2 regions of the Paenibacillus sp. FSL R10-2748 genome follow, and region 1 is predicted to be linked to the other one. Evidence: riboswitches for the same ligand, from Rfam matches in the RefSeq annotation. Region 1 holds a riboswitch; the other holds the start of a gene.
What was found. A riboswitch is a leader RNA that binds a small molecule or an ion and turns the genes downstream of it on or off. The one in region 1 is predicted to bind FMN.
Positions count from the first base shown of each region.

Region 2: another riboswitch for FMN. It lies ahead of NSS66_RS04860 (DMT family transporter); the one in region 1 lies ahead of ribE (riboflavin synthase).

Region 1 covers NZ_JBBOTK010000002.1:470,578-481,211, forward strand. Annotated here, with positions in the region: gene NSS66_RS08725 (segregation and condensation protein A) at 1-690, opposite strand, end outside; gene ribH (6,7-dimethyl-8-ribityllumazine synthase) at 863-1,327, opposite strand; gene ribB (3,4-dihydroxy-2-butanone-4-phosphate synthase) at 1,407-2,090, opposite strand; gene ribE (riboflavin synthase) at 2,151-2,816, opposite strand; FMN riboswitch at 3,148-3,321, opposite strand; gene NSS66_RS08745 (IDEAL domain-containing protein) at 3,390-3,857, opposite strand; gene NSS66_RS08750 (thiamine pyrophosphate-dependent enzyme) at 4,077-6,365, opposite strand; gene NSS66_RS08755 (2-oxoacid:acceptor oxidoreductase family protein) at 6,365-7,378, opposite strand; gene NSS66_RS08760 (peptidylprolyl isomerase) at 7,630-8,064, opposite strand; gene lysA (diaminopimelate decarboxylase) at 8,227-9,594, opposite strand; gene NSS66_RS08770 (spore germination protein) at 9,705-10,634, opposite strand, start outside.
Region 2 covers NZ_JBBOTK010000001.1:1,009,389-1,020,022, forward strand. Annotated here, with positions in the region: gene NSS66_RS04820 (ABC transporter substrate-binding protein) at 1-1,060, shown strand, start outside; gene NSS66_RS04825 (formate--tetrahydrofolate ligase) at 1,085-2,716, opposite strand; gene NSS66_RS04830 (hypothetical protein) at 2,929-3,237, opposite strand; gene NSS66_RS04835 (DUF6933 domain-containing protein) at 3,338-3,841, opposite strand; gene NSS66_RS04840 (response regulator transcription factor) at 4,110-4,817, shown strand; gene NSS66_RS04845 (sensor histidine kinase) at 4,819-5,763, shown strand; gene NSS66_RS04850 (ABC transporter ATP-binding protein) at 5,872-6,795, shown strand; gene NSS66_RS04855 (ABC transporter permease) at 6,788-7,483, shown strand; FMN riboswitch at 7,605-7,749, shown strand; gene NSS66_RS04860 (DMT family transporter) at 7,922-8,869, shown strand; gene NSS66_RS04865 (methyl-accepting chemotaxis protein) at 9,110-10,634, shown strand, end outside.

The DNA.
Region 1 (10,634 bases):
CATTTTCATCAGTTCAAGGATAGCCAAAAAGGTCACAACCACCTCATGCCGATACATATCCTCATGCATCAGCTTGGAGAACAGCAGCCGTCCTCCGTTCCCCAGCATCTCTAACGCCCCGATAACTTGCCGGATACGGTCCTTGACTGAAATTTCGTCTCGATGAACACGGGTTACCGTCGTACGTCGTTCTGCTTTGCGCAAAGCACGCTGAAAGGCCGCGACCAAATCGCTTGCATGCAGCCCATGCACCGGATTTGCGGGTTCAGTGGGCAGGAATGCGCTTAGATCTTCTGGCTCCTTGCCATAAATTAGACTCCGCTCCCACTCACGTTCACTTAGATGGCGAGCAATCCCTTTATATTTACGATACTCCACCAGCTTGCGGACCAGTTCCTCACGTGGATCATAATCCTCTTCCTCATAAAAATCCAAATCGTCATATTCCATCACAGGTGGCTTGGGAAGCAACAATTTACTCTTAATAGATAAGAGCGTCGCCGCCATCACCAGAAACTCGCTCGTAATGTCCAGTTCCAGCTCCTGCATACTGTGCAAAAAAGCCATATACTGATCAGTAATATCGCTAATCGGGATATCCTGAATGTCGATCTCGGCTTTATCAATCAGATGCAACAGTAGATCCAGCGGACCCTCGAATGTTTCCAGCTTGTAGTTTACGACTGTCAATGTGCTTCCCCCTGCCTTACTCCAATCATCATTCAACAATACCTTTCCCTATAGCACTTATGCTCTACGTTATCAATCCCTCTTTCTGTAGTATATACGTCATCGCCTTGCTTAACAATCCAATCCCTTTTCACCTTGCAGTTTATACCGTTCTATTCAGCTATTCCTATAATTAAAATTGCTTGCCGAGATTGGCCATTTCAATCGCAGCCAATGCAGAATCCCAACCTTTATTACCAGCCTTCGTACCTGCTCGTTCAATAGCCTGTTCAATGTTTTCTGTCGTCACTACCCCAAAAATAACAGGCACTCCCGTTTTCAGGCTGCTTGCTGCCACACCCTTGGCCACTTCATTGCAGACGATATCATAATGTGAAGTAGAACCACGGATGACCGTACCCAGCGTAATTACGGCATCATATTTGCCGCTTGCAGCCATTTTTTGTGCAATCAGTGAAATTTCAAATGCACCCGGAACCCAGGCTACATCAATTTCATCTTCCTGCGCACCATGTCGTTGAAGGGCGTCAATTGCGCCGCTTAACAGCTTGCTCGTAATAAACTCATTAAATCTACCCACCACAATACCATATTTTAAACCGTTCGATACGAGATTACCTTCTAGAAAACGTGCCATGTTTAATCAACCTCTCATAGTTTAATTATTTAGGGACTTCGGATAATACTTCAGATTTACTTGGAACCGAGATGTATTTTTACAATGACAAACGACGACGGTAGTCCACCAAATGCTGAATACTGATCAGTTTCAATTGATGTCGCTTGGCGACCACTGCCAGATCAGGCAGGCGGGCCATTGAGCCATCTTCCTTTATAATTTCGCAAATGACCCCAGCAGGCTTGAAGCCACTGAGTCGGGCCAGATCAACAGCCGCTTCAGTGTGACCAGCACGCTGCAAGACACCACCATCGCGAGCAATCAGCGGGAACATGTGACCAGGCTTGCGGAAATCACTTCCTGTGACTGCTTCGTCTGCCAAGGCGCGTACAGTCAAGGAGCGCTCGGCCGCTGAAATACCCGTTGTTGTCTCCATATGATCTACCGATACCGTAAAGGCAGTACCGTGGAAATCTGTATTTTGCTCTACCATAGGATGCAATTCCAAAGCTTCGGCTCTTTGTCGTGTGATTGGCACACAGACCAACCCACGACCTTCTGTAATCATGAAATTAATGACCTCAGGCGACGCTTTTTCAGCCAAAGCGATAAAATCGCCTTCATTTTCGCGCTGTTCATCATCCACTACAATAACGACTTTACCGTTTTTTAAATCCTCCAACGCTTCTTCGATGGAATCCAAACGAATCTCTTCGTCATGTTCCAACTCTCCATGCTCCATGACGTTTGCCATTGCACTTGTTTGGCTACCTCTATCCATAACACTTTCCTCCTTATGTCTTGTGCCACGAATGCTCCTAAACAGGCTTACCATTCAATATCAGGCAAAGCCGTGTTTCGCCAAATAGTCCAAACTGAGAGGAGCTTTTTCTACTCTCTCCGCCTCCGCTGCACCTCTGTAATTTAAAAGCTGTTCTACATATTTGCCCAAAATATCACATTCGATATTGACGGTATCCCCCTCACGTTTGGCTTGTAAGGCCGTTTCGGATAAAGTGTGGGGAATAATGGATACGGCAAAGGTATCTCCCGTACGCTGTGCGACTGTGAGGCTGATACCATCAATTGTGATTGACCCTTTGAGTAGAATATATTTAAATAATGTTTGATTTTTAGGCTCAACTTCGAACACAACTGCATTCTGGTCTGATGTCACCCCTCGAATCGTTCCCGTCCCGTCCACATGTCCTTGCACGATGTGTCCTCCGAACCTTCCACTCGCCGTCATCGCTCGCTCCAGATTGACTCGGCTGCCGGATCTCAACTCTTTCAGATTAGTGCTGCGAAAGGTTTCCGGCATCACATCAACCTTAAAGTCTTTCGAACCAATCCGTATCGCCGTCAGGCAAACGCCATTAACCGAGACACTGTCTCCTATTTTCAAATCGCCCAACACCACGGAACCCGAAATCCCCAGCACCATCGCTTCACCGCTTTTGGAAATAGTTTGAATGCGACCCACTTCCTCAACTAATCCGGTAAACATGCCTTCACTCCTTTCCACTACATTTCAGTTTATCCCTAATTCATCAGCTATAAGCGCAAAAAACCCCCAGTTCGGATTCAATCCGTCATGGGGGTGATGAGAGTCACATTTGTAGTATACAAGCGCAGTTCATATGCATCTTAAGACGACATGAAATCATAGGTTTGCCAATAGAAAGCATGACTGAGGATACAACCAAATACGCTCAGAACACCCATCAAAAAGAAAGCTTAAGCAAGCTATCGCCCGATGCTGTCCTACAACGAAATAAGCCGTACGCACAATTGGGTATGCTAAAAATCGGCACATGTCACGTCATGCACATGCGCTTCGTATCCTTCTCCCATCCAGACTATACTGTCGGTCCCGGATTTGCACCAGGTCCACCTTCTGCTGATCATTCAGCATCCGGGTCACGGACTAAGCCATGCTGTTTCTCACAAAAACGATCCACAAACATGTCATCACCGCCGGTGGGGAATTTCGCCCCGCCCCGAAGGATCTTGCTCTTATTTAATTGAATTAACATTAAACTTGTTACGTATATTAGCACCGACTTCTAAAAAAAGCAAGTTATCTAATAGAAGCGCCTGCTTTGGTTTTGACATATTGGCTGGAGAGTTCTTCAAACCAGGTTTTATCATTCATATGAAGCGCCAAGTCAATCAGATCGGCCAGCTCCTCGACTCCCAACTCTGTTGCATGATCAAAGGTAATTACGGCTGAAGCAACAGGTCCCCGCCCTTCCTCAGAACATGCCTCATAATCCAGTCGCACATCAACATGTCCGTCAATAAACTCGCATTTCAGAAAATAAATAATTTCGCACATTAAAATGGGGCGTACCTGTGTTTCTAACACGCAATCCATCACCTTGGCAGAATAGTGCTGGTTCGTCAGCGTGAATTTGTGTTCTGTCGCTGCTAGCGATGCCCGTCCAAAATCGTCCGTAAACTTTAGTTCTACTGGCTTGATGTTCATAACCTTAGGGATCTGCTTCTTTATAATTTCGATTATTTCAACTGTATTCAGCTTAATCATTACCTGCACCTCATTGCATCTTAAAATTCAGAAGAAAACTTTTTAACGTGCCTCTTATAGGCCTCCACTCCTATATCGGAAATCATTACCTGTTTTTTTATGCTTCAACCCATAAACGACAAAAAAGATTCTTTGCGCAATAAGCGCAAAGAATCTTGATCGAACCACTACAGTAACAGCGGCTAACAATGCTAATCGATGATTATGCAAAAAACAGAATTATAGCTCTGAAATTTCATGTTTCTTTTTCAGGGTAGTCCAGCGACGCTCAATCTCCTGCTCAAAGGTAGCCAGCGTAGCCTCTTCCTTGAGAAGATGCTTCGTTTTACCCATTAATTTCAACCATTCTGCAGCTGGAATCCGTTTTCCCTTGTCTTCCGGATTATACGTAATCGTCGTACTGCCTTGCTCTATTTCGTACAAAGGAAAGAAACAGGACTCGACTGCGGCGCCCACAATGCTGGTGCCCAGTCTGTCTTCGGATTTCCAATTCAGCGGGCAGGCGCACAGGATCTTACCATAGGCCGTACCCACGTTGTTCGCATACCATTGAGCTTTGGCTGCTTTACGCAGCATATCCTGCGGATGACTTTCAGCTGCTGTAAAAGCATACGGAATGTTACAAGCAGCCATGATTTGCACGGTATCCTTGTGATGCCCTTGCTTTCCTTTTTGCATTTTCCCTACACCCGACGTACTGGTCATGTGACCGAGCGGAGTGGAGTACGATTGCTGTGAACCTGTATTCATGTACCCTTCGTTATCATATTCCAACATGATCAGCTTATGATTACGCAGAGCCGCACCAATCGCAGAACCCATACCAATATCCATCCCACCGTCACCACTGATCATGATAAAGGTCGGATCGTCCGACATCTCAATTTCATTACGGCGCTTCATTTCCATATAAGCTTCCAGCGCTCCCGAAAGTGTAGCGGCCCCGTTTTGAAAAAGATTGTGGATCATCGGTTGTTTGTGTGATGTATATGGATACCCTGTCGTCGTCACATATACGCAGCCTGTCTGGAACAGCACGACAATATCCCCTTCAATACCTTTGAAAAACAGTTCCAGCGCAGACAATGCCCCACATCCTGGGCAAGCCCCGTGACCTGGTGTAAGACGGCGTGGTTTGGTCGTCAACGACCGCAGGGGTGGTACCTTGACTTTGAGCTTCCCGGTCGCCTCGTCCGGCGTAACCTGAATCAGACCCGTACGGTATGCATTGCCACGTGGCGGTTGCATAACTTGCGGCATCACCTTGTCCGGTGAACCCGGATTAATTCCGTAATAATCAAAGGGCTTCTCCGCTCGTCCGGCCTCTGCCGCCTCAATCGCAAGCTGGAAGAATGCCTCTGCATCTTCCGCATAAAAATCCTTGCCGCCCAAGCCAAAGATACGGCTCAACACGAGTGTCCGGTTCAGCGGGTCCTCCTGCAAGGCCGCTTTAATTTCATGCGTTAAATTACCGCCGTCTGCCCCATACGAATCTGCACGTTCACCTACCAGCAGCGCCTTGACATCGCGTAATGCTTTCCGCAGTTGTGCGGCTGGGAACGGTCGGATGATATTCGGACGTATCACACCAGCTTTAATCCCGCGCGCGCGGAGTTGATCCGCCACATCCTTGGCCGATTCAGCCGCCGAATTCAACAGGAATACCGCGACCTCAGCATCCTCCATATGATACAGATCCAAAATCGGGTATTCCCGACCGGATAAAGCGGCATATTCTGCTGCTACCTGCTCATATACTCCTTCTGACAGCTTCAGTGCTTCGGATAGCTGAACATGATTATTCGTCAGGTCATCACCGTTCATATGCGCACCCACGGTAACAGGATGATCAAAATCCGTAATATTCGGATAATTCAAGTTCGGGTTAGGACCTACAAAACCGCGCACGGTCTCAGCATCGGCAAAATATTGCACTTTACGTTTTTGATGGGACGTATAAAAACCGTCATATGCGACCATTACAGGCAGCCGAACATCGCTATGCTCTGCGATTTTTAGTGCCATGATATTCATATCATACACAGCCTGTGGTGTACTTGCCGTCAAAATGACCCAGCCTGTATTCAAACCATAGTACAGGTCCGAATGATCCCCGCGAATATCCAGGGGACCACTAACAGCTCGTGTCACCAGATTCATAACCATTGGAAAACGGGTACCTGACTGAACAGGTAACTGCTCCAGCATGTACAGGAAACCTTGCGAACTAGTGGCGTTCACAACCCTCGCTCCCGCTGCGGCAGCTCCATAACAAATCCCTGCCGATCCGTGTTCTCCGTCTGCTGCAACCAGCTTAATATTATGCTGACCTCTCGTTCTCATCTGATCCAGATACTGCGCTACCTCGGTAGATGGAGTAATCGGGAAATATCCCATCATATGATAATTAATCTGCGCAGCCGCCGTAGCTGCCATTTCATTACCGGATTCGAACGTTGTCACTTGCGCGGCGCCTGTCTGTTTGAGTTCTTCCTCCAGTTTTGCCATTACGCACGCCCTCCTTCATATGCCGGAAATTGGTGGGCAACTCGATTCTGTTCCGCCCATCCCCATTGTTCGCGACGCGAACTTAATGCCCCCGACGGGCAAATATCTACACATTTCAGACATCCTTTGCAATACTGGTAATCAATTCCTTGCAAAAATGGCATCATTCTTCCGCGTTTGTCTGCTTGCTCTTCCCATACAAAACAGTAATCCGGGCAAATCGAATCACACTTGGCACAATGGGTACATTTATCAGCTTCATATTCAGGCACATACCCCTGACGTGAACCACTAACATCTCTCGTCATGCTGTTTCCCTGAGTTGCAATAACGCCCCCCAGTAGTTGGGTTTCGTATCCCAGCAATGGCTGCGGACGTTCAAAAACCCGATCCTCTGCGTCATCAGTAACTGGATATACGTGCAGTTCCATTTCATCATAACCACGGTTAAACGTACGCAGATTAGGTTCCACTAACAGTGGATTTTTCTTTTCAAAGGTACTGCGAATAACCGATCTCATCGCTTCCGGGTCCAGGAAATCACAGACACGGAACAAGGCACCGAGCATGGACGTATTTAGTTTGGTTCGCTCTTCCAGTGCGATGCCCATCGCATCCACCACCGCTAATGTACCGGATACCAGTCCCAAATCAGCCCGTATTTCTTCTGCTGGACGTGTGGAATTAACCACTACAATCCCATCCGCTGGCAGTCCGCTGATTACATTTACCGTTTTGTATAACGTTTCATGGAAAATGCCTACCACATGCGGTTGCTCAATCGGACTGTGATCCCGAATATCGACCTCCGGCTCACAGAAGCGGACGAAGCTTTTAACCGGAGTTCCCTTTTTTTCCGAACCGTAGGACGAAAAATTTGAAGCATTCAGCCCCAGACCAAGCACCCCGGTTTCGGCCAACATTTTGCCAGCCAGATTAGCGCCGAGTCCACCAATGGATTCCAGCCGGATTTCAAAAAATCCGAGTCGATTTGTGCGCGTTAAAATAGACAATGTGATAAGCCCCCTTCTTTTCCAATCCTTACTGAGTTTGAATACTCATATAAAATAAATGGAAAATGCATTCTTATGAAAAGGCTATCACAACACTTACTTTTCGAATGTGATCTTACGCACTGTAATGCCTACGTGATTACGAAAATCAATAAACCGTCAAACAAAAGACAACAAAAGCCGCCCTGTCCAAAGACAGAACGGCTTAGGTGCAACGCTATTTAAAAAAGATCATGTAATTAACGGTAAAATTACACGTCAAATACTTTAACCTCTTTCATTTTGTCGCCTTGTTTTACAGCATCAATGAATTCCATACCTTTGGTTACTTTACCAAATACAGTATGTACTCCATCTAAATGTGGTTGTGGAGCGTAGCAGATAAAGAATTGGCTGCCACCTGTGTTGCGACCTGCATGAGCCATGGACAGAACGCCTTTGGCATGCTTTGTTGTATTCGTAGCTGTTTCACAGTCAATCGTGTAACCAGGACCGCCTGTGCCGTTACCGATTGGACAACCACCTTGAGCCACAAAGCCCGGAATGACACGGTGGAAGCTCAAACCGTTGTAATAACCGCTGTTTGCCAGCTTTTCAAAGTTAGCAACGGTGTTTGGAGCTTCTTCTGGGAAAAAGTCAATTTCGACGATACCGCCGTTTTCAAGATCTATTCTACCTTTTTTCATTGTTTGTATCTCCTTTTCAACCTGTTTTGAGAACTAAATAACATCAAGTTTCAGTTTACTATGAATTGCCGCGCTTAGCAAAGTCTTGTCCAAAAAAAAGGGCCATTGTCCCCGGTGTATTATTACCGACTCAATGGCCTGCTTGTTCTTACAATGCTAAAATCAGGACGAAACCGTAATCTTGGCGTTAGGCTGAACCGCCGGACTGGCTTGATCACGAATCAAGCGCTGTGGCACAACATCGTTGCGTACGATATCCTCGTAGGTTTCCCGACGCACCACCAACTCGGCCTCACCGTTGTTGACAAATACAACTGCTGGTCGACGTATTCGGTTATAATTACTCGCCATGGAGTAATTGTAGGCTCCGGTTGAGGCAACAGCGAGCAAGTCGCCGCTATTTATACGAGGTAGTTCTACATCCCAAATAAGCATATCGCCGCTTTCGCAGCATTTGCCCGCAATGGACACCGTCTCTTCGTTCGTATCCTGCGCTCGATTAGCCAGCATCGCTTCATACTTGGCCTGATACAGTGCAGGACGTGGATTATCTGTCATCCCGCCATCTACCGAGACATATTTACGTACCTGCGGAATATCCTTGATGCTTCCTACCGTATATAAGGTCGTGCCTGAATCGCCTACAATACTGCGTCCCGGCTCAATCCAAATTTCTGGAAGTTCATCGTAAAGTCCTGAAAAATAGGTTTTCACCGCTTCGCCGATAGCCTGCACATAGGTGGATACTTTCAGCGGTGTGTCCTCCTCTGTGTAGCGAATGCCAAATCCCCCACCCAGATTAATCACTTTGAAAGAAAACTGAAGCTGTTCTTTAATTTCTCTGGAAAAAGCTGCAACCCGTTCAGCAGCCATTTGAAAGCCATTCACTTCGAAAATTTGCGAACCGATATGAGAATGTACCCCTAACAGGTTAAGATGGTCCAGCTCGATAGCCTGTTCCACTGCTTGGCGTGCTGTACCATTCCCAATGTCAAAGCCAAATTTCGAATCTTCTTGACCTGTGGCCATATATTCATGCGTATGCGCCTCAACCCCTGGTGTAACACGCAGTAAGATATTCACCTGCTGTTCTTTCTCGGAGGCAAGGGCCTGCAACAAATGCAACTCCATTTCGCTATCAACGACGAAGCAGCCAATTTGCGCATCTAACGCCATTTCAATTTCTTCCGGTGTTTTGTTATTGCCGTGAAAATGGATTCGCTCTGCCGGGAACCCTGCTTGTAGCGCAGTAAACAATTCTCCACTGGAAACTACGTCAAGCGACATTCCTTCTTCAGCAGCTAAAGCACACATCGCCATAACACAAAACGCTTTGCTTGCATAAGCAACTTGAAACTTCAATCCGGTTTCACGAAAAGCTTCTATGAATTCCCGGCAGCGCCGGCGGACTAACTGTTCGTCAACAATATATAGCGGCGTGCCAAAACGCTCTTTCAAAAGCGTTGTATCACAACCGCCGATCTCCAAATGTCCATTGCTGTTAATTTTACTGCTTCCATGCAAATACATGTTCTGGCGCCTCTCTTTCTGGAACAAGCTAGTCATATTCCATCGAATGTTTACACCAGTATAGCAAAAAAAACATCAAGAACAATGGATTTTTATGCAGATCATTTATATTAATGCTCCTGCCCATTGCCTGAGTTCGAATCTGTGTCGGCATCCGTATGGGGCATACGCGTATTGTCCCTCGTTTTGTTAGATGACGGGCGGTTAGGCGCATCTAGTACAGGCATACGGAACAAGATGGAAGCTAACGCTTTGGCATTAAAAGGAATGAACGGCCACAAATACGAAGAATTATATGACCGATGCAGCGTCAGCATCAAAATGATCAGTGTCGTACCCACGACAAAGCCCGGTACGTGAAAAATTGCAACAGCAACCAGCAGGAATAGTCGAATCAGTCTATTCGCTAACCCCAGCTCATAGCTCGGTGTTGCGAACATTCCTATGGCAGCGACAGCCATATACAGCACGACCTCATTCACGAAAAGTCCCGTCTTAACCGCTATATCACCGACCAGAATCGCTGCGATCAAGCCCATAGCGGAAGCCAGTGGTGTCGGAGTATGCACAGCCGCCATTCGCATTAGATCGACCCCTAGTTCTACAATGATAAACTGGGCAATCAGCGGAAGATGTGCTTCCTTTTGAGGACCAATAAAATCAAGAAACGCCGGTTTTAATTCTGGATTGATGACCATTAGCAGCCACATCGGAAGCAGAAACATCGAGGCGAATATACCTATAAAACGTACCCACCGCAAATAACTTCCCATAAAAGCGGTTTGCCGATTCTCTTCTGCATGCTGACACAAGTCAAAAAAAGTGGTAGGCAAAATCATCACGCTGGGTGAGGTATCGACGAAAATAACGAGCCTTCCTTCCATGATATGCGATGCCACGACATCTGGTCGCTCCGAATATCGTACTAATGGATATGGATTCCAACCTTTATTGATAATCGTCTCCTCTAATTGCTTGTCGGCCAGCGGAATACCATCCAAATTAACATTTTTAATTTTGTCTCGTACAGTATCCACCAT
Region 2 (10,634 bases), on a different contig from region 1:
CATATGGCAATACTCCCAATTGTTTCGTAAAATTACAGGCAAAAAGCCGCTGCATTACCTCACTGAGCTGCGCTTGAACCATGCCAAGCGGCTGCTGCTGGAATGCAAACGGCCTTTACGTGAAATTGCCCGTCAGGTTGGTTTCTCTGACGAATATTATTTTAATCGACGGTTTAGGCAAATGACCGGGATTCCCCCTGGCAAGTACGCACTTTCTGTCTCAGGTTCTGTGCGCGTCAAGGATTGGACGGGTCACCATATTCACATTCCGCGCCGAGCAAGCCGCATCATCTATCATGGAGAAACGATGGGCGATCTATTGGCATTAGGGGCCAAAGCCATCGGTGGAAGTCTGCGACTCAGTGAATACAGCGTCTATAAACATCGTCTTGTGAATGTCGCCGATGTGGGCCTTCCACTGGATATTCGCTTGACCAGCGCTCTTGATCCCGATCTAATTATCATCGCCAATTCGGATGAACAGGAATATGAGCGCATTGCTAGTATCGCTCCCACCGTCACCTTCAACTCCTTCGCCACGCTGGAGGAACGGATGCGTACACTTGGCGTCTGGCTCGGTAAGGAGCGGGAGGCCGAACGCTGGTTGTCTACCTTTACAGCCCGCAATCTGGCAATGTGGCAGCAGCTCGGTACGCAAATCACAGCCGGAGAAACGGCCTCCGTCTTCATCTTCGATCATGGTGATCGGCTCTTTGTCATGGGGATGTCCGGATTCTCGTCGGCCCTCTACCACCCACAGGGCTTTCAGCCCGTTGAGCTGATCCAAAAGGTGCTCGACGCGGAACAAGGCTTCGCAGAAATAGATCCGAACGAATTGCCTGAGTACGCCGGGGACCGCATTTTTATGCTTGTCCCAACAGCTCCAGAATCCAAACGTACGCTGGAACGTATGATCAGCAGCCCTCTCTGGCGCAGCCTTCCTGCTGTACGTCAAGGTCGGGTATATTTCGTAGAAGCTGACCGCTGGAACTGGAGCGATGCCATGACCCGGCAAAAACTGCTTACTGCACTGCCCAAACTGCTTGGCACTCCATCCTGAGAAGCTGCCATTTTTCTAAAGATACTACATTAGACCTTGAATGCTCCCATCTGCCTCCAGCGACATATGCTCAGCTGCTGGGGATTTGGGCAATCCTGGCATCGTCATAGTATTGCCTGTTTCCACGACCACAAAGCCTGCCCCTGCGGACAAAGAAACGCGGGACACGTGAATGGTAAAGCCCTCCGGTGCACCTAGCAGAGAAGGTTGATCTGAGAAAGAATACGGCGTTTTGGCCATGCATACAGGCAGTTGTCCAAAACCAAGCTGCTCCATACCGGCCAACGCCCGTTTGGCCGCAGGAGTGTAAGCTACCTCTGCCGCACCGTAAAGTTCCTTCGCAATGACACTAATTTTCGCTTGCAAATCAAGTGTATGCTCATACAATGGTGCAAAATGGGCTTTGTCCTCCTGGAGCAGGTTGAGCAGGCTTTGGGCTAGCTTTTCTCCCCCTTGGCTTCCCTGTGCCCACACCTGTGACAGCTCTGCGGGTACACCCAGCTTGCGGCATTCCGAAAATATTAGTTCCAGCTCGGCCTCGCTATCTGTTACAAAATGGTTGACCGCTACCAGTACTGGCACGCCAAACTTTTGCAAATTCCGTACATGCCGGTTCATGTTGGCTAATCCAAGTTGCATTTGCTCCAGATTTTCTGCGTCCAGCTCATTTTTAGCTACACCGCCGTTATATTTCAGCGCTTTGGCGGTTACGACCAACAAAGCCGCATCTGGCTGCAAACCGGATTGACGGCACTTGATGTCAAAAAACTTTTCTGCCCCCAGCTCAGCCCCGAATCCAGCCTCCGTAACGACCACCTCTCCCAGCTTCAGGGCCAGCTTCGTACCGATCAAACTACTGCATCCATGCGCAATATTCGCAAAAGGTCCGCCATGCACAATAACTGGAGTTCCCTCCAACGTTTGCACCAGATTGGGTTTCAATGCTTCCCGAAGCAGCACAGCCATACCTTCCACCGCATGTAGTTCCTCAGCTGTTACCGTTTCGCCATCTACGTTATAACCAATCACCATCCTACCCAATCGCACTTTAAGATCGTCCATATCTTCACTTAAACATAATACCGCCATCACTTCTGAAGCCGAGGTAATCAGAAAGCCACTTTCTCTCACCGCTCCATTACCTGACCCCAATCCGGTCACAATATTTCGTAAACTCCGGTCGTTCATATCGACAGCACGTTTCCACACGATCCGCTCCGGTTTCAACCGCAAAGCATTTCCATGAAACAAATGGTTATCGATCATCGCTGCCAGCAAATTATGCGCAGCTGAAATCGCGTGAATATCACCTGTAAAATGCAGGTTAATGTCTTCTGCCGGAACAATCTGGGCTTGTCCTCCCCCGGTTGCTCCTCCTTTCATGCCGAAGCAAGGGCCAAGGGACGGCTCACGCAACGCAGCAACGGTTTTATGCCCCAGCGCATTCAGCGCCTGTGACAGCCCGATGGTTGTCAGCGTTTTTCCTTCTCCCGCCGGTGTGGGATTCATCGCCGTAACCAGCACCAGCTTTCCATTCGGGCGATCCTTTAACTGCTCCCACAGGGACGGATTCAGCTTCGCTTTATATTTTCCATACGTCTCCAAATGTTCTTCTTCAATTCCTGCTTCTTTGGCTATATCAATAATCCTCTTCATCTTTCGTTATGTACCCCCCGTTTTATAAGTCTGACCGATGGTGCCAAACCCTGTATCGTTTTATTTTACCAAAGTGTGCCGCTTATTGCGCTATGATTCATTTCATCGCAAGCGTTGCTATCATGTGAGTTATAAAAAAAGAGCATTCCCCGCCCGCATGGACTTTGGTGGATGCTCTTTTGATACGTCTCGTTTAACAAGCAGCTCTCAAATTAACCTGCAAAGTTAGCAGCGTAATTTTCAGCAATAAATCCCTTAGAAATCAGGATAGCTTGGGATTTCTTAGTAGCAGGACCATAGCCTTGGGACAGCAGATCATTAATATGTAAGCGGTTATAGATGAAGCAAAATACAAAGTTGGACGCCCCACTCGTAAGGATCGACACCAGAAAAATAATAACTGCCCACTTCCAATCCCCTCTAAACAACGCAGGGAAAAAACCGAAAAAGAGCGTAGTCCATGAAAAACCTACTTTGCGTTCCTTGATCATTCCAGTTTTATTTCTTAATTTAATTTTCATTTACCCCTTACCTCTCTTTATATAGTCTTTTAGAACTATATTAGATTATATAGGACAGAGGGAATAAATGGAACTTAATTTCGGTAAAATCATAAATTTCTCAAATACTCTCTAGTTTATAATGCTTTTCTAGCATTTCTTTAAAAACATCAACAGGGTACTTGTATTCAACAGTTTTGAAAACAATCCGGTTATTCCACTGGTTTTTTTCCAGCTCGCACCCATGCTCCATATCCAGTTCCTTCATGATAAAAATAATCTCATCCAAGGTTCCCATTACACTATGACTATTCGTCGTCGTAGCCAGCATCTGCTCGCCTTCCTGTGTGTATGCCTTTACAATCTGCTCATCAAAGCCTTCACTGATCATTAATTCCTTCAAAGCTTGCACAAAAAGAACTGGCAGGTTGTTGTACTGCGATTTTTTGATCCCAAAAAGCGTGATGCTTAAGCGGGATATATCATGCATAAACACTATATTTTTTCTTCGATTAAGTAAAAACAAGCTGGCATGCCAACTATTCAAAGGCGGATAAATATCAACTTGAAGTGGTTCAGTCTCCCATTCCTTCAGCAGTTTTTGTGTTCCTCGTATAACAAACATCGTTGCTCTCCTTTATTGACGGTCCTGTACCGCAGCGTGATTCGACATACCTAGTCTCGTACATGAGGCATGTCCCGGATATTATAACACCGTATTCCAAACATCCGATTATAAACTCTTTCAGTATAATATAGGGGAATGATATATTACCAGACACATTAATTTTCCCTTTGGATATTTTTTATGGAAATCCCCTCCACTGCTCTATATAATTCAGGTACAGTTCGTCACGCGAGCTTAATCTAAAAATTAGGGGTGTTCCACACCTATGTCACAACATATTTTACTTATTGAAGACGATCTATCCATCGCCGAAATGCTACTCAAAGCACTCACTAAGGAAGGATACAGTCTAACCACTGCCTATGACGGGGAAGAGGGGCTTCTTGCCTTTGAACGTCATACCTATGATCTGGTACTGGTGGATTTGATGATGCCGAAGGTGGACGGTATGGAGGTGATCCGCCGAATCCGTACCCACAGCGCCGTACCTATTCTGATTATGTCAGCCAAGGACAGCGATGTGGATAAAGCGCTTGGACTGGGCTTTGGGGCAGACGATTATGTTGCCAAACCTTTTTCAATGCTGGAAATGACCGCTCGTATTCAGTCCGCGATCCGCAGATCTACTACATATGCCCGTCAGCAACAGCAGGAGGAACAGCCGCAAGCACAAGTTTTGACCTACGGCAGTCTGCGCATTGATTTTGATCATTTTACAGTCATACGCAATGAAAATGAAATTCAGCTAACAGCCAAAGAGTCCGATATTTTGAAGCTGTTTGTAGCCAATCCGAATCGGGTATTTACAAAAGCACAATTATACGGATTTATTTGGAAAGACGATTATATGGGTGATGAGAACGTGATTAACGTTCATATTCGCCGCCTGCGTGAGAAAATCGAAGAAGATCCCTCTCATCCTGTCCACATTAAAACGCTATGGGGCATTGGCTACAAATGGGAGAATGGTTGATATGAACATCGAAAACATTTCTCAATGGATTATCGTTCTCATCATGTCAATCGTTATAGTATGGCTTTGGCGGGAGCGTGTGGCCTATAAGCGCAAAATAAAGGATATCCGAACCCTACTAGAGCGGATTGTGACGGTGAATCATGCGGAAAAGCTGCTATATGTCACAGGTGACGTTGAACTGCAACGACTCATGACGGAAATTAACCGACTACTGGACTTGAATCTCAGAGTGTCTGCAGATTACAACCGTAGCCAAATCGCTATGCGCAAAATGATTTCGAACATTTCCCACGATCTCAAGACCCCGCTTACGGTTGTGCTTGGATATGCCGAGATGCTGGATGGCGATCCGACTATTTTGCCAGAAGAACGTATAAAGCTGCTATCCAAAATTCATCAAAAGACAAGCGAGGCGATTGAGCTGATCGGCAGCTTTTTTAGCTTGGCGAAGCTGGAGGCTAATGATACGGATATTCCGTTGACTCGACTAGAAGTGGGAGAACTGTGCAGACGCAGTATTTTGGAGTTTTATGACCTGCTGACCGCACAGGGGTTTACTGTGCATATTGAGATCCCAGAGCACCCCATTCATGCCTTGGGGAACGAAGGAGCGATTGCGCGGGTGCTGAACAATCTGATCTCGAATGCCATTCGCTACGGGGCAGATGGACGGACGCTAGGTCTGGCTCTATCGGAACAGCAGGATACGGTGCGTATAGAGGTATGGGATCGTGGCAAAGGCATACAGGAATCTGAGCAAGATAAAGTTTTTGAACGCATGTACACACTGGAGGACTCCCGCAATAAGGCGGTACAAGGCAGCGGGCTGGGCCTTACGATTGCCAAACGCCTGGTTGAAACGATGAACGGTGAAATTCAATTGACTAGTAGACCTTATGAGCGGACAGTCTTCTCTTTTACATTGAAGAAAATCAATTATTAATCGAACTCAACATGCTCAACTTAATAAATTTGTAAGAATCACGAAAGAAAAATGAACATTTTGCCCTTTATCCTTGAATTATCAGCAGTATACGAAGGGAGAACACCCATGACTTACGTAATACGTACACATCAGTTGACCAAGGCCCTGAAGGGCAACGAACTTGTAGCGGGAGTCAGTATGAATGTGCGCAAGGGAGAAACCTATGGATTTCTCGGTCCTAACGGGGCAGGCAAGACGACGATAATGAAAATGATTACGAATCTGCTCAAGCCGACATCGGGTGAAATTGAATTATTCGGTGAAAAATTAACGCCGAAGTCGTATCATCTGCTCGGACGGATGGGTTCAATTATTGAATACCCGATTTTTTATGACAGGCTGACGGCACAGCAAAATCTCGAACTTCATTGTGAATATATGGGCTACTATAATAAGCAGGCTGTTCAGGATGCCCTGGAATTAGTGAATTTGCGAAATGCAGATGACAAGCCGGTAAAGGATTTTTCGCTAGGAATGAAACAACGTCTCGGGATTGCCCGCGCTATTGCGACTAAGCCAGAGCTACTCATTTTGGATGAACCCATTAATGGTCTGGACCCAGTGGGAATCAAGGAAATCCGCCAACTATTCCACATGTTATGCAAGGAATATGGGATGACCCTGCTCGTGTCCAGTCATATTTTAGCGGAAATAGAGCAGATTGCGGATACGGTAGGCGTGATTAATCACGGACGACTGATTGAGGAAGTATCGATGGAGCAGGTGCGGGAAACCAATACGGAATACATCGAATTTACGACCAACGATTGTAAGAAGGCGGCCTACGTCCTCTCCCATCATTTGAGCCTGAATAATATAAAGGTGATAAATGAACAGAGTATACGTATTTACGATACAAATGTACCGCAGAAACAAATTACGAAGACGCTCATCTTAAATGATATAGAGGTGGATTCCATTCATCAGAAAAGCAGCACGCTGGAAGACTACTTTTTTCGCCTGTTAAACGGAGGTGATCTCCATGCTTAAATTGATGCAGTTGGAGCTGAAAAAATTCCATCTGACGGGTTATATCCGTTCAGCCCTGATCGCCAATGCATGCATTCTTGGGCTGCTCTGTGTTATTGCGCTGGAAAGTCAAAGTGAAGGAATACCTGAATTCACACAGTACACTCAACTATTGGATCTAATAGACAATTTTGTAAGAGCTACATTTATTGTGTTTGCTTCCGTTCTCCTATGCCGCTTTATCGTCGGGGAATTTAAGTCCAAATCGATTACGATCTTGTTCATGTATCCGATTCATCGTCAAAAGCTGATGATCGCCAAACTCTTGGTCGTATTACTGTTCACGTTCTTGTCCATTATTATTTCGGAAATAATCATTACGGCTGCTATTCATCTGCTCAACCAGTTTGTTTTGATTGTACCGGATAACCTTACTCTTTCCATACTGGGGCAACAATCAGCACGGACGTTAATCAATGCCGTTGCTGCCAGCTTTATGGGACTGGTTCCGCTGTATATGGGGATGCGAAGATACTCTGTACCCACCACCATTGTGACCTCAATCCTGATTGTAGCATTGCTTTTCTCCAATAATAACGGCGCTACCCTTAGCTCCATTGCCCCCGTGCAAATAGGCTTCTCTATACTGGGAATGCTTGTGGCTTATGCGGCAATTCGACGTATTGAGTATAAGGATATTACCTCGTAATATGTAATTTCGTAGAGCGCTTTCAAAAAACAGATGAAAATCATTGTTCGATATACACACATTTTTCACTGGACTTCATTCTAAAACAGGTATATCCTATAGGAGAAATTAAAAACGGAATAAGGATCTTCGGGGTAGGGTGAGATTCCCAACCGGCGGTATGGCTCATGGAGCTAAGCCCGCGACTCTGTATCTGGCAACAGGATACGGACTGATTTGGTGAGATGCCAAAGCCGACGGTAAAGTCCGGATGGAAGAAGATCGAAATATCAACATGCCGCGAAGTGGATGAATACTGCGTTATTGGTTTTGCAGTAACTTCATTTAACTTGCATAAAGCGGCAAGTTTATTTGATCAACCCCCGTCTTGCATGGCCATTCGCCATGGACGGGGGTTTTTGTGCCACCGGTCCTGTATTCGCAAGGAGCTAATTGAGTATGAGTCAATCTTCTACTGTACTAACATCCAAAGGTTTTGATCGTAGCTCCCACATGAAAAGCGGTTTTTGGCTGGTCGCAATTGGAGCGGCCTTGTGGGGCGCAGACCCGCTGTTTCGTATTATTTTGTTAAAGTCATTTACTTCAACACAAATTGTACTAATGGAGCATGTGCTGCTTTTCCTCGCTCTGACACCGATGTTGTGGAAGCATCGTGAGGAGCTCAAAGCGGTACGGCTTCGTCAAGTTTTCGCTATTTTGTTCGTCTCGTGGGGTGGCTCGGCTCTGGCCAGCGTAATTTTCACCATGGCACTCAGCAATGGTGATTTGAATGCTGTACTCTTACTCCAGAAGCTTCAACCCTTGGTCGCTATTATTCTAGCTCGTATTATTTTGAAGGAAATGTTGCCGCGTCATTTTGGATTATTAATTGTCGTCGCTCTGTTCGGGACGTATCTTCTGACCTTCGGTTGGTCGCTCCCCTTCGGACATGTTCGTGATTTTGTCCAGGTCGGTAGTCTACTTGCACTCGGTGCAGCAGTTCTGTGGGGCGGTTCGACAGTCATGGGAAGTTACTTGCTTCGTTCAATGAAATATGAAACGGTAACCTCCCTCCGCTTCATGGTCGCGCTCCCTCTGCTGATTGTCCTCACCTCTGTAGAGCATGCGCCATGGAATATGCCTGCCGGTACATGGGCGGGCGCAGCTGTGATTATCAATCTGCTATTGCAGGCATTGCTTCCGGGTCTTCTTAGCTTATTGCTGTATTACAAAGGCTTAAGTACGACCAAAGCGTCTTATGCTACGATGGCAGAATTAAGCTTTCCCATGGTTGGTGTCGTGATTAACTGGATCGCATTTCAGCAAATTGTCACTGTAGCGCAATTGACTGGTTTTATGCTCATCTGGATTACGCTCTTTATGATTTCACGTCAGCAAAAAAATTAACAGTTCAATGTCCCTTACATGACTCACCCAAGCCAAATTGTGTAGATGCTTTTGCATCTCTGATTTGGCTTTTTATGTATTCGTATTCATATAAATCATAGTTCTTTAGACCTATTTTCCGAAAAAAGTGTCTAAAACATGCAATTATTCCTCGTTTCTCAAAGATTACATCTATAAAATTCGTCGGTTTATGTCGAATAAAACAATGTAGTGATCATCAGACACAGAGGAGCAATAACTATGACTAAAACAAAACAAACAGTTCCGTGGTGGAACAGGTTTCTCAAGCAGTTTTATTTAATGAGGACAAGATTAATAATATCTTTTTTGGCTGTGTTATTGATTCCGAGCGTACTTATCGGGTACTTTTCCTATCAGGGGGCTACGACACAACTCAGTCAGCAAATGGGCGGTTCCGTATACACGAATCTGTATCTGATCCGAAGCAATGTCAATCAGTATGTAGCGCCCATTATGAAAGACCTGGACGTGCTTACCACTGAAATCAAATCTGATTCCATTGGTACCAACCAAGAGGCCCTTCAGAAAAAGTTGGATGTCATCGTCAAGGCTCATCCCGAGCTAGATGCCGCGCTTCTCGGCAATGCGAAAGGGCAATACATACGTTCGCCGAAAAAACAGGAGGACGATTATGACCCCCGGGAGAGAAAATGGTACAAAAATGCAATGCTGGAAAAGGGAAAGGTATTCGTCGGTGTTCCAGTTGCCAGCGTCACGACAGGGAATTTAGTCGTTAATATATCGGGAACGCTGGAGGACGGTGAAGGAGCTGTTTCATTGGCTTTGAATCTGGACAAAATGGGTGAAAGTCTGCAGTCTGTTAAGATTGGTGAACGCGGAGGACTCATTATTGTTGATTCTGAACATAAAGTTGTATCTGGGACTGGAACAGCCTTTAACAAGGCAGGCAAAAAACCTGCTGACGCCATAGAGGGACTTCCCGAAGTGGCGACAACCGTCGAAAATGATACTCCTTCCATGTCGCAAATTCAATTTATGAATCGAGATATGCTGGCCTTTACACTTAAGGACCCTCTCACCGGTTGGAGCATTGTCGCACTGTCGGATCTGGAGGATTACAGTGATGCAGCCCAACCGATTCTGAAGCAAAGCCTAATTGTGATTGTCATTTCCATACTTGCCGCTGCAATCATCATTGTGCTTATGGTCCGCTCGTTCTTAATTCCGCTGCGCAAGCTGCAAGCAGGAACACGCATCGTCCGTGACGGAAATCTGACCGAACGTGTTAATCTATCCAGCAAGGATGAGTTCGGCGAACTGGCACAGAATTTTGACCAGATGACGCATTCCTTGCATACGATGGTTTCCGAGGTCAATCAAACGTCCTCCCGACTTGCTTCCTCTTCTCTGATGATCAAGGAAAGCACAGAGCAAACGACGGAGTCCGTACAACACGTAGCGGAAACGGTTATGGAATCCGCGGAAAATGCAGCCACCAGCGCCGAGGCGTCCGAGCAAACCGCTAATGCCGTTGAAGAAATGGCGAAGGGTGTCAGCACCATTGCCGAATCGGCAAGCTCCATCGTGGATTCAGCAGGACAAACCGAGCATGATGTGGCTCAAGGCAGTCAAATGATCAGCCATGTGCGGACACAAATGGACCGTATTCTGGAAGCTGTAAGCCAAACAGCTAGCCTGATGGATGAGCTATCCCAGCTCTCGGACGATGCGAAGCAGATGAATACAGCTATTGCCGCTATTGCCAAGCAAACCAATTTGTTGT